3 regions of the Bacillus shivajii genome follow, and region 1 is predicted to be linked to each of the others. Evidence: riboswitches for the same ligand, from Rfam matches in the RefSeq annotation. Region 1 holds a riboswitch; each other region holds the start of a gene.
What was found. A riboswitch is a leader RNA that binds a small molecule or an ion and turns the genes downstream of it on or off. The one in region 1 is predicted to bind thiamine pyrophosphate.
Positions count from the first base shown of each region.

Region 2: it holds a riboswitch for thiamine pyrophosphate, as region 1 does, so the genes downstream of both, tenA (thiaminase II) here and LGQ02_RS16080 (thiazole synthase) in region 1, are expected to answer to the same signal.
Region 3: it holds a riboswitch for thiamine pyrophosphate, as region 1 does, so the genes downstream of both, LGQ02_RS15390 (Ykof family thiamine-binding protein) here and LGQ02_RS16080 (thiazole synthase) in region 1, are expected to answer to the same signal.

Region 1 covers NZ_CP084703.1:3,311,592-3,314,872, reverse strand. Annotated here, with positions in the region: gene thiD (bifunctional hydroxymethylpyrimidine kinase/phosphomethylpyrimidine kinase) at 1-803, opposite strand, end outside; TPP riboswitch at 928-1,029, opposite strand; TPP riboswitch at 1,476-1,580, shown strand; gene LGQ02_RS16080 (thiazole synthase) at 1,671-2,441, shown strand; gene thiH (2-iminoacetate synthase ThiH) at 2,457-3,281, shown strand, end outside.
Region 2 covers NZ_CP084703.1:787,596-790,876, forward strand. Annotated here, with positions in the region: gene pepF (oligoendopeptidase F) at 1-1,236, shown strand, start outside; TPP riboswitch at 1,442-1,545, shown strand; gene tenA (thiaminase II) at 1,894-2,568, shown strand; gene LGQ02_RS03810 (ABC transporter ATP-binding protein) at 2,561-3,281, shown strand, end outside.
Region 3 covers NZ_CP084703.1:3,165,305-3,168,585, reverse strand. Annotated here, with positions in the region: gene LGQ02_RS15400 (ABC transporter ATP-binding protein) at 1-800, opposite strand, end outside; gene LGQ02_RS15395 (ECF transporter S component) at 781-1,386, opposite strand; gene LGQ02_RS15390 (Ykof family thiamine-binding protein) at 1,401-2,003, opposite strand; TPP riboswitch at 2,121-2,226, opposite strand; gene LGQ02_RS15385 (hypothetical protein) at 2,296-2,625, opposite strand; gene LGQ02_RS15380 (DUF4190 domain-containing protein) at 2,786-3,076, shown strand; gene LGQ02_RS15375 (sigma-w pathway protein ysdB) at 3,153-3,281, opposite strand, start outside.

The DNA.
Region 1 (3,281 bases):
TCATGTTCAGGGTGATTTCTGTATGCAGAGTGATTAGTTGGTCCGTGCCCACCACCAATTTTTAAAGAATGGATGATTGCAAGGTGAATAAATTCCTTCGCTTTTTCAATCGCTGGCTGTAACGGAGTTCCTTTTGCTAATTCAGCAGTGACAGCTGACGCAAATGTACAGCCTGTACCGTGTGTGTTTTTCGTATCAATTCGCGGTGTTTTGAAAAAGTGAAAAGAGTTTCCATCAAATAATAAATCAACGACCGAATCGTCTTCATCACTATGCCCACCTTTTATGACAACTGTTTTTACACCCATGTTAATAAAATCTTGTGCAACTTTTTTTCGATCCTCCATTGATTCAATCGTTCTTCCAGTGATCGCTTCTGCTTCTGGAATGTTCGGTGTTGTCACTGTTGCAAGTGGAAGGAGGTCTTCAATAAGTGCGTTTGTTGAGTCATTTGTTAACAAAGAAGCGCCACCTTTTGCGACCATCACAGGGTCAACGACGACATTGTTCCATTTGTAATAACGAATTTTTTCAGCGACAAGTCGAATACGTTCTTGATCAAATAACATACCCGTTTTGACCGCATCAACACCGATGTCTTCGGCGATGGAGGTGATTTGCTCATCAAGCCCTTTTAACTCAACAGGGTAAACGCCTTGAACACCTAATGTATTTTGAGCAGTGATCGCAGTGATTGCCGACATACCGAAAACGTCTAGTTCTTGAAATGTTTTTAAATCGGCTTGGATCCCAGCTCCACCTCCACTGTCGGAGCCAGCAATTGTTAATGCTTTTGCTATCATATTATCTCTCACCCTTCATTGAAAATTTCCAAAAAGAAAGCACCGCTCGAAAAGGGGAACGGTGCGACGATTTTAGAAGGTAGAAGCTATTTAGAATAATCATACTGAAACCTTCGTATTCTCAGTTGTATCCGTTCCACTTCCCTACGCTAGTATCACCTAGATCAGGTTCAAAGGGACCAAGTAAGGATCTTGTCTCAGCCTCGCGGCGCCCCTAGTGGAAACTATTTATTTTGTTATATTTATGCTACCATAAATCATTTTAACATGTCGATCATGTTTGAAGTGGGGGACTGATAAGTTTTTGCAGATCGATATTACATAACACTATAATATTTGTTATGATTAAACGTGTAAGATAAAAATAAAGCTGTTTTCTAAATGTTTGCTCCTGCGATTACTAGTCGCAGGTAAAAAGTGTTGCTTATGAAGTGATAAGTATAAACTCGAAACAGTGAAAGGCGGCGACTCCGGCGGGAATAGCACGAGCTGAAGATCCAGTTTGGAAAGAAAGTGCATTTTCTTTCCAAACTTAGCTAAAGCCGTGCCCGCGGCAAAGAAGACACCGTGATAGCGAGTAAAGCGAAGCTAGAACGGATGTCGCACTAGTGCCTTGAGGTGAAAGCGTCCGCCTGTAACGGTTTTGTGAAGCAACAAGTTATACGAAAAGAGCCAAAAAGCTAGGGGTGCCAATTTGATTGGCTGAGAGGGTCTATGATCCAACTCTTTGAACCTGAATTGGTTAAGGCCAACGGAGGGAAGCAATTGCGTTAACGTTATCAAAGTTATCACTCAATGCTTACCTCCTTCAGGTGAGCATTTTTTTATTGGGGACAAATCAAGAATCTACTAGACGGAGGGGTACAAATGAATGATGTATTAACAATTGGGGGAAAAACACTTTCGAATCGATTATTTGTCGGGACTGGCAAATTTGCGGATCATGAGAAAATGGGGGAAGCGATCCGCAAGTCACAGTCTAAAGTTGTAACGGTTGCATTACGCCGTGTTGATATAGAAGCGAAAGAAGAGGATATCCTAAATGATATTCCAAAAGATTGTATCTTAATGCCGAACACATCTGGCGCGAGAACCGCAGAAGAAGCGATTAGAATTGCTAGACTTGCAAAAGCTTGTGGGATGGGGAATTGGATTAAAATTGAAGTGATTTCAGACAATAAATATTTACTTCCAGACAATGAAGAAACGACGAAAGCTACTGAAATCTTAGCAAATGAAGGTTTCGTTGTATTCCCTTACATGAATCCAGATTTAATGTCTGCAAAGAAAATGGTTGATGCAGGGGCGGCAGCGACTATGCCACTTGGTGCACCGATAGGTTCAAATAAAGGGATACGTATGAAAGAAATGGTTCAAATAATTATTGATGAAATTGACGTACCAGTTATCGTTGATGCTGGTATTGGTAAACCGTCTGAAGCAGCTGAAGCGATGGAGATGGGAGCTGATGCAGTTCTTGTAAACACAGCAATTGCAACAGCTGAAGACCCTGTAGAAATGGCAGAAGCATTTGATTTAGCTGTAAAAGCTGGTAGGAAAGGTTATTTAGCGGGGTTAGGCCCAATATCATCAAAAGCGAAAGCATCTTCACCTTTAACAGGCTTTTTAAACACATAATGGGAGGCGAAAAACATGAGTTTTTACAATGAACTGTTAGAAATTCGCGACCTCCCGTATGGTAAAATGTTTGAGTCGATCACAGGATGGGATGTTGAGCGAGTATTACAAAAAGACCGTTTAAATGAACGAGATTATTTCATTTTACTTTCTCCAGCTGCAGAAGGTTATTTAGAGGAAATGGCGCAAAAAGCTCATCGATTAACAGTACAGCATTTCGGAAAAACAATGCAGCTATATTTACCACTCTATTTATCTGATTACTGTGTGAACATCTGTAAATATTGTAGTTTTAGTGTCAATCATGATTTTCCAAGACGTAGGTTGACGATGGAAGAAGTCGACCGAGAAGCAAAGATTATTGCTGACAGAGGGATTAAACATATTATTTTACTCTCGGGAGAATCTCGCCTTCATTCATCAGTTGATTATTTAAAAGATAGTATGACTGTTTTGAAGAAGTATTTCTCATCTGTTGGTCTTGAAATTCAACCGCTAGATGAACAAGAATATAAAGAGCTTGTTGAATGCGGTGTCGATGGACTAACGGTTTATCAAGAAGTTTATAACGAAGAAATTTATCGAGATATTCATGTTGCTGGTCCGAAGCGAGATTATAAGTATCGTCTTGATACACCAGAACGAGGAGCGAAAGCCGGGATGCGCTCAGTAAATATTGGGGCACTACTGGGGATGGATGATTGGCGAAAAGAATGCTATATGACAGGAAGGCACGCGAGTTATTTACAAAATAATTTTCTAGAAACAGAAGTCGGTGTGTCGTTTCCAAGAATGCGTCCACACGCTGGGAGTTTCCAGCCGAAAGTAAATGTTACAGAT
Region 2 (3,281 bases), 1.9 Mb from region 1:
GATGACGGTGAAGAACATCCGTTAACGTTTAATTCATTTCCTAATTACGAAGGCTCTTCAGATACAGAGCTACGTCGAAACGCGTATGACTCGTTTGTTGCGACACTAGAGCAGTATAAAAATACGTATGCTGCGACATATGCGACAGAAGTGAAAAAACAAGTCGTTGAAGCGCGCCTTAGAAACTATGATTCAGTTACAGATATGCTCCTTCATGAGCAACAAGTCACGAAAGAGATGTATCATAATCAGTTAGATACAATACAAACGGAGCTTGCGCCACATATGCGCCGTTATGCGAAGTTGAAAAAACGTGTTCTCGGGTTGGAACAAATGAAATTTAGTGATCTGAAAGCGCCACTTGATCCAGAATTTGAACCTGAAATTACGTATGAAGAAGCATCAAAGCTTGTCCTAGAATCACTTGAAGTGATGGGGCCTGAATATATGGAGATCATGAAGCAAGGAGTGCACAGTCGCTGGGTTGATCGTGCTGACAACGTCGGAAAGCGTTCTGGAGCGTTCTGCTCAAGTCCTTATGGTGTTCACCCGTATATTTTAATGACGTGGAGTGATTCGATGAGAAATGCGTTTACGCTTGCGCATGAACTAGGTCATGCCGGTCACTTCCGGTTAGCTGGTCGTTATCAAAACATCTCGAATACTCGTCCGTCTAGATATTTTATAGAAGCCCCGTCAACAATGAATGAGATGTTATTAAGCCAGCACATCTTAGCGAAGCCAAATGATGATCGAATGCGCCGGTGGGTCATTCTCCAGTCCTTAGGAACGTATTATCACAACTTTGTCACTCATATTTTAGAAGGCGAGCTTCAACGTCGTGTGTACGACTTAGCAGACGAAGGAACGCCAATTACGGCTAAACTTCTATGTGAGCAAAAAAAGGAGTTGTTGTCGCAATTTTGGGGCGATGCGGTTGAAATCGATGACGGGGCAGGGTTAACGTGGATGCGCCAGCCTCATTATTATATGGGACTATATCCATATACGTACTCTGCAGGGTTAACCGCCTCAACAGCAGCCGCGCAAACGATCAAGGAAGAAGGGCAACCGGCTGTTGATCGATGGATTTCTGCTTTAAAAGCTGGAGGAACGTTAAAACCACTCGAGCTTATGCAGCTAGCTGGCGTCGATATGTCAACACCTGATCCGATTAAAAAAGCCGTAGCTTACGTCGGTACCTTAGTCGATGAGCTGGAAAGAAGTTTTGAATAAATAAGAAATTCTATTTATAACCGTTAAACCCTCTACAGGTCCTCTAGTTGATTCCATAAAATTTCCAGGTGCCTGGCACCTGGAAGCATCTAGAAATTAATGGTTATACTTTTTGGGGGACTGTCATATATTTTCTTCAGTTGTTGATTAAACCATATAAGTATGGTACAAATATTCATAGATTAATGATTTCGAAAATTAAATAGAATCACTCTAGGGGTGCTTATCGAAGCTGAGAGAGACGACAGGTCTTAACCCTTTTAACCTGATCTAGTTCGTACTAGCGTAGGGAAGAAGTGTAATATGATAAATGAATGACGTGTATTTTTTTCAATATACGTGCAAAAATTTATTAAGTTTTTTAACCACTTCTTGCTATAGGAGTGGTTTTATTTTTTGTCACACTTTAAGAATTTTTAACTTTGCTAAAGGATTAAAGTAACTGCTCCTGCGTTTACTCGTCGCAGGTCGGAGTTATTTCGACGAAGCTGTTGCTTTGTGCTCCTGCGGTTACTCGTCGCAACTCGAAGTTTAATCAATGGAGTTATGCTTGTGGCAACTAAGGCTGTCGCCATTAGGACTTGGCGATAAGCCAAGTTTTGTTTATGATGTTTTAACGATAGTTAGAGTCATTAAAAAATAAAGGAGTGAAAAAGCATGAAATTTAGTGAACGATTACACGAAAACTTGAAACCGATTTGGCGTAAAAACCATGCCCACCCATTTGTGCAAGGGATTGGGGAAGGAACGTTAGAAAAGGACAAATTCCGATTTTTTATGATCCAAGATTATCTTTATTTAATTGACTATGCGAAACTATTTGCAATTGGTGCAATGAAGGCAAAAGATGTTGAGACGATGGGGAAGTTTGCTAACTTGTTAGATTCAACTCTAAACGAGGAAATGTCTTTGCATCGAGAGTACGCAAAAAAGTTTGGAATTAGTGAAGAAGAGCTCGAAACAGCAAAACCAGCTCCAACAACGCTTGCATATACACACTACATGTTACATGTCGGTCAAAATGGAGGCTTAGCCGAACTTGTCGCCGCTCTTTTGCCTTGTATGTGGAGCTACTGGGAAATCGGTAAAGAGTTGAATGAAAAGCCTGGAGCAAGTGAGCATGAATTTTACGGAGGGTGGATTCAAATGTATAGCTCTGACGAATTTGGTCAGCTGGCAACATGGTGCATTGATTTACTTGACGAGTTGACCGCAGGAAAGCCAGAAGAAGAGCTTGTAAAACTAGAGGAAATCTTCTTAAATACAACACGGTTTGAGTATATGTTTTGGGATATGTCTTATCGTCAAGAGATGTGGCCAACAGATGAGTGAACCAGTATTACAGTTTGAAGGTGTCAGCTTTCACTATGCAAAGGACAAAGGGCAGGACGTTACATTAATCATTGATAGCCTTCAACTCGACGTAAAGCCTGGTGAGTTTGTAAGCATCGTTGGCCCGAGTGGATCAGGAAAAAGTACATTGTTTAAATTAATTACCGGCTTAGAACAACCTACTGCTGGTAATATATTGATCAACGGTGAGGTGTTTGAGGATCGACTCGGTCATGTTGGGTATATGCCTCAACAAGATTTGCTCATGCCTTGGCGAACGATTATTGATAACGCATCTTTGCCACTAGAATTAAAAGGGGTAAAGAAACGCCAAGCTCATGAACAGGTAAGAGGCCTTTTAGAAGAGTTTGGTTTGAAAGGTACCGAAAACAAATATCCGGGTGATTTATCTGGAGGTATGAAACAAAGAGTCTCTTTTTTACGGACGATTTTAAGTGGTTCTAATGTCTTGCTTTTAGATGAGCCATTTAGTGCCTTAGATGCGATAACTAGGATATCCATGCAAGAATGGTTATTAGAGCAATGGAAAAAGTGGCAAAAAACGGTTTTATTCATTACCCATGATGTAGATGAAGCGTTATTTTTATCAGACCGAGTGTTCATTCTTACAGAAACACCTGTTCAGCAACTTCAAGAGGTTTACGTTCCGACAAAGCGCCCAAGATCGATTCATGATTTAAGTGAACCATCTG
Region 3 (3,281 bases), 150 kb from region 1:
CCATGCTTTAAGTACGTTTCGACCACTTTCGGTAAATGAACTCCTTCTTTTAGGAGCAAATCTGCATTTTTGTAAAAGATCGAGCCAGGCTCTCCTTCTGCAATTTTTTCCCCTTGATGACTTAGGCATATGACACGATCAGTAAATGATAGCCAGTCGTCAAGCTGGTGTTCAATAATGAGAACGGCTAAATGATGATTTACTTTTAATTGACCGATCAAATCAATAAACCCTTTACGTGAATAGGGGTCTAAGTTTGCTGTCGGTTCGTCTAAAATGATTAATTCCGGTTCTAAAAGAAGGACAGAAGCAAGAGCAACCTTTTGTTTTTGTCCACCGGAAAGTTCATGGATTGGCCTTTTTAGTAATGATTCAATCCCCACTTGACGTACGATCTTCTCAATGCGTGGCTTCATTTCTTCACGAGGAACTTGGATGTTTTCCATTGTGAAGGCAAGTTCGTTTTCGACAGTTACCATACAAAATTGGCTTTCAGGATCTTGGAAGACCACACCGATTCTCTTATTTAATACACCTTTTTCAAATGACTCAATGTTTTCTCCTTTATAATAAATACTCCCTTTTTTCCAACCTTCTACAGCATCTGGATATAATCCATTCAAACAAAGGGCTAGCGTGCTTTTTCCTGAGCCACTTGGTCCCATTAGGAGAACCGTTTCATTTCTTTCGATTCGTAAATTCATATTTTTAATCGTCGGATTTTTTTGAGAGTCATAATCAAAAGAGAAGTCCTCTACAGAAATGAGAGGACTTTCTTTATTAAGATGCTTTGTTTTCACGTTGTGCTTTCCACTCCTTCCCAAGAGCATAGCTTCGTAGTACACCGGTATTGGCAAGTTGATCGCTAATGTATTTACCTAATAAACCAGCTAGAAGTGCACCACTAATGAGACGGACAATAAACATCGCTGTTACAAGTTCAGTAGATAATGCAGCAAAACCTGAGATATACCATCCCCATACAAAGCTGAAAATAGCCGCAGACATTCCGGCTAAAACGAGAACTTTTGTTGTGTAGTTTTGCCATTTTGTTGCAGCGAACACGGCTTCGGCACCTAGTCCTTGGATAATTCCTGTGATAATCAGTCGCGGTCCTGCAGGGCTTCCGATTAATACTTGAATCGTAGCAGCAATTGTCTCTGAGATAAGTGCAGCTCCTGGTTTTCGAATAATATAAGCTGTAATGATCGAAACGATGAACCAAATCCCAAAAATCACTTCGTAGCCAAATGGACCAAGGCCAAATGGAGTTAACACATTTCTTAAGCCTTGACCGAAAAAGTAAAAAAGGAGATAAATAACTCCGAAGACGACACCTAATATCGACATAAGGACAATTTCACGTAAATTCCATTTACTCGTCATGACACTTGTCCCCCTTATTTATCTTTCTTTGATGGACTGTTCGCTGAAATTGCTGTTGTCATCGTCACATGGCTACGTTCATCTGTTTTCGAAGCATTGACAAACGCTTCTTCTAACGTTTTAAAAACATCATTTGCATCACCGTCAAGGCGTGAAGCGTAATGAACACCTTTTGTAAATGTCCCGTGCTCCTTAGCAATACCAATCTGGTCTGCAATGACTTGCATATAATTTTCGTTATTCATCGGATAGAGGGCAAATTGCGAAGCTACTTCTATATTTTCTTGTTGAGATGCTTCTTCGTTTAACCTGACATCATCTTCTGACATGTACGTATCTCCATCAGAGTCACCAGGACAACCAATTGAAAATGTTCCATTGAAGACAACGTGTACACCCGTTTTTGCAGCATGAACATAAATCGCTTTTGTTACATCAAAAACATGTTCACTTCTTCCGCGAATACATGTACTTACATCATCTGTTTTCATCCATACTTTGCTCGTATCAACTTCCGTTAGCGCTCCTTTAATGACATCAACAAATCTGTCGGTCATTGGATAAACGGAAAAACGACATCCAACAATTCTACTAGTTCCACAACTTAATCCTTGCATGAAAATATTCCTCCTTGAAAATATGTTCAACATCGTTCCGTATTTTCGCTTAAAGGGCAATAAAAAAACTGCACTTCCACAAGGAAATGCAGTGATAGTCAAACGTATCATATTCATATGACGTCACTGGCACTTCCCCACGCTAGTATTATCTAGTTCGGGTTCAAAGGGTTAACAGGAATTTCACCTGTCTCTCAGCGTTATAGCACCCCTAGTGCGAATTACGGTTATAATGTTGTTATTTATATTCTAACGATAAAAAACTTGTTTTGTAAAGTCATTGATTTTAATCTTAATGTAAGTGACGTTCATATGCAAAGTAAGAATAAGCTCTATACCCAAGAGAGAGGAGAATAAGCGCTATAAATCCCCACCTAACTGGCGAATCGATGAAAAATAAAAGAGGTAAAAAAATGAGTGCTAAAACGGAAAAAACGTTCGAGGCTGTGCCATTCACTGGTGTGTTATCCACAAGTAGTGTAGACATACCTTTAATTTTCTTAACAAAACAATTGTGACAGTACGGGACGACCGCTAGAAAAACTGTTGCCACAACGAGATCAGTACGATACGTCAATTTTTTTGCACAATGATCACAGCTGATTGATTTATGAGTATTCATTTCTTCCTCCTATATCAGAATCATTCAATCGGTACTGACTATAACTTTTATTTGCTGTAGTGCATATCATTGCAACGCTTGTATATGTATGAAATGATGCAAGAAAAGATCATTTTTCACTTAATCATTCAATTAAGTTTGAGAAGAAAGGGGCCTGAAGGTGACTGGCTTTCAAGTAGGAAAAATAGAAAAAAATAATACAAAGGCTGTCGTTTCTTTAGTAGTTGGAATCATTGCTCTTTTGTTCATCGTTTTTGTTTGGATCGGAATGATATTAGGCCTTTTAGGCATGATATTAGGTGTTATCGCTCTGCTTGAGACGAAAAAGACCGCTCAGAAAGGAAAGTATATAGCGATTGCCGGAGTTGTATGTAATTTATTAGCAATTATTTTGCCTATCATTATCATCTTTGTTATCTTTAATATTTATATGAACCCATCAGTAACATGACAAAAAAGGGCTGGATCGTATCAAGTTTTCTCGATATCCTGATTGATCTTTTACAGCTTGATAGGGTAGCCCTTGTTTATTCTTTTAATGAAAGTCGTTCCTCATTTTTCATCTTCTTTAGTAAATCGCTGATCGGACGTTTCCATTCGATTTTTGCTTTTGGATAACGGATTAATATTTCTTTTTCAATAAATTTAAAGTCATT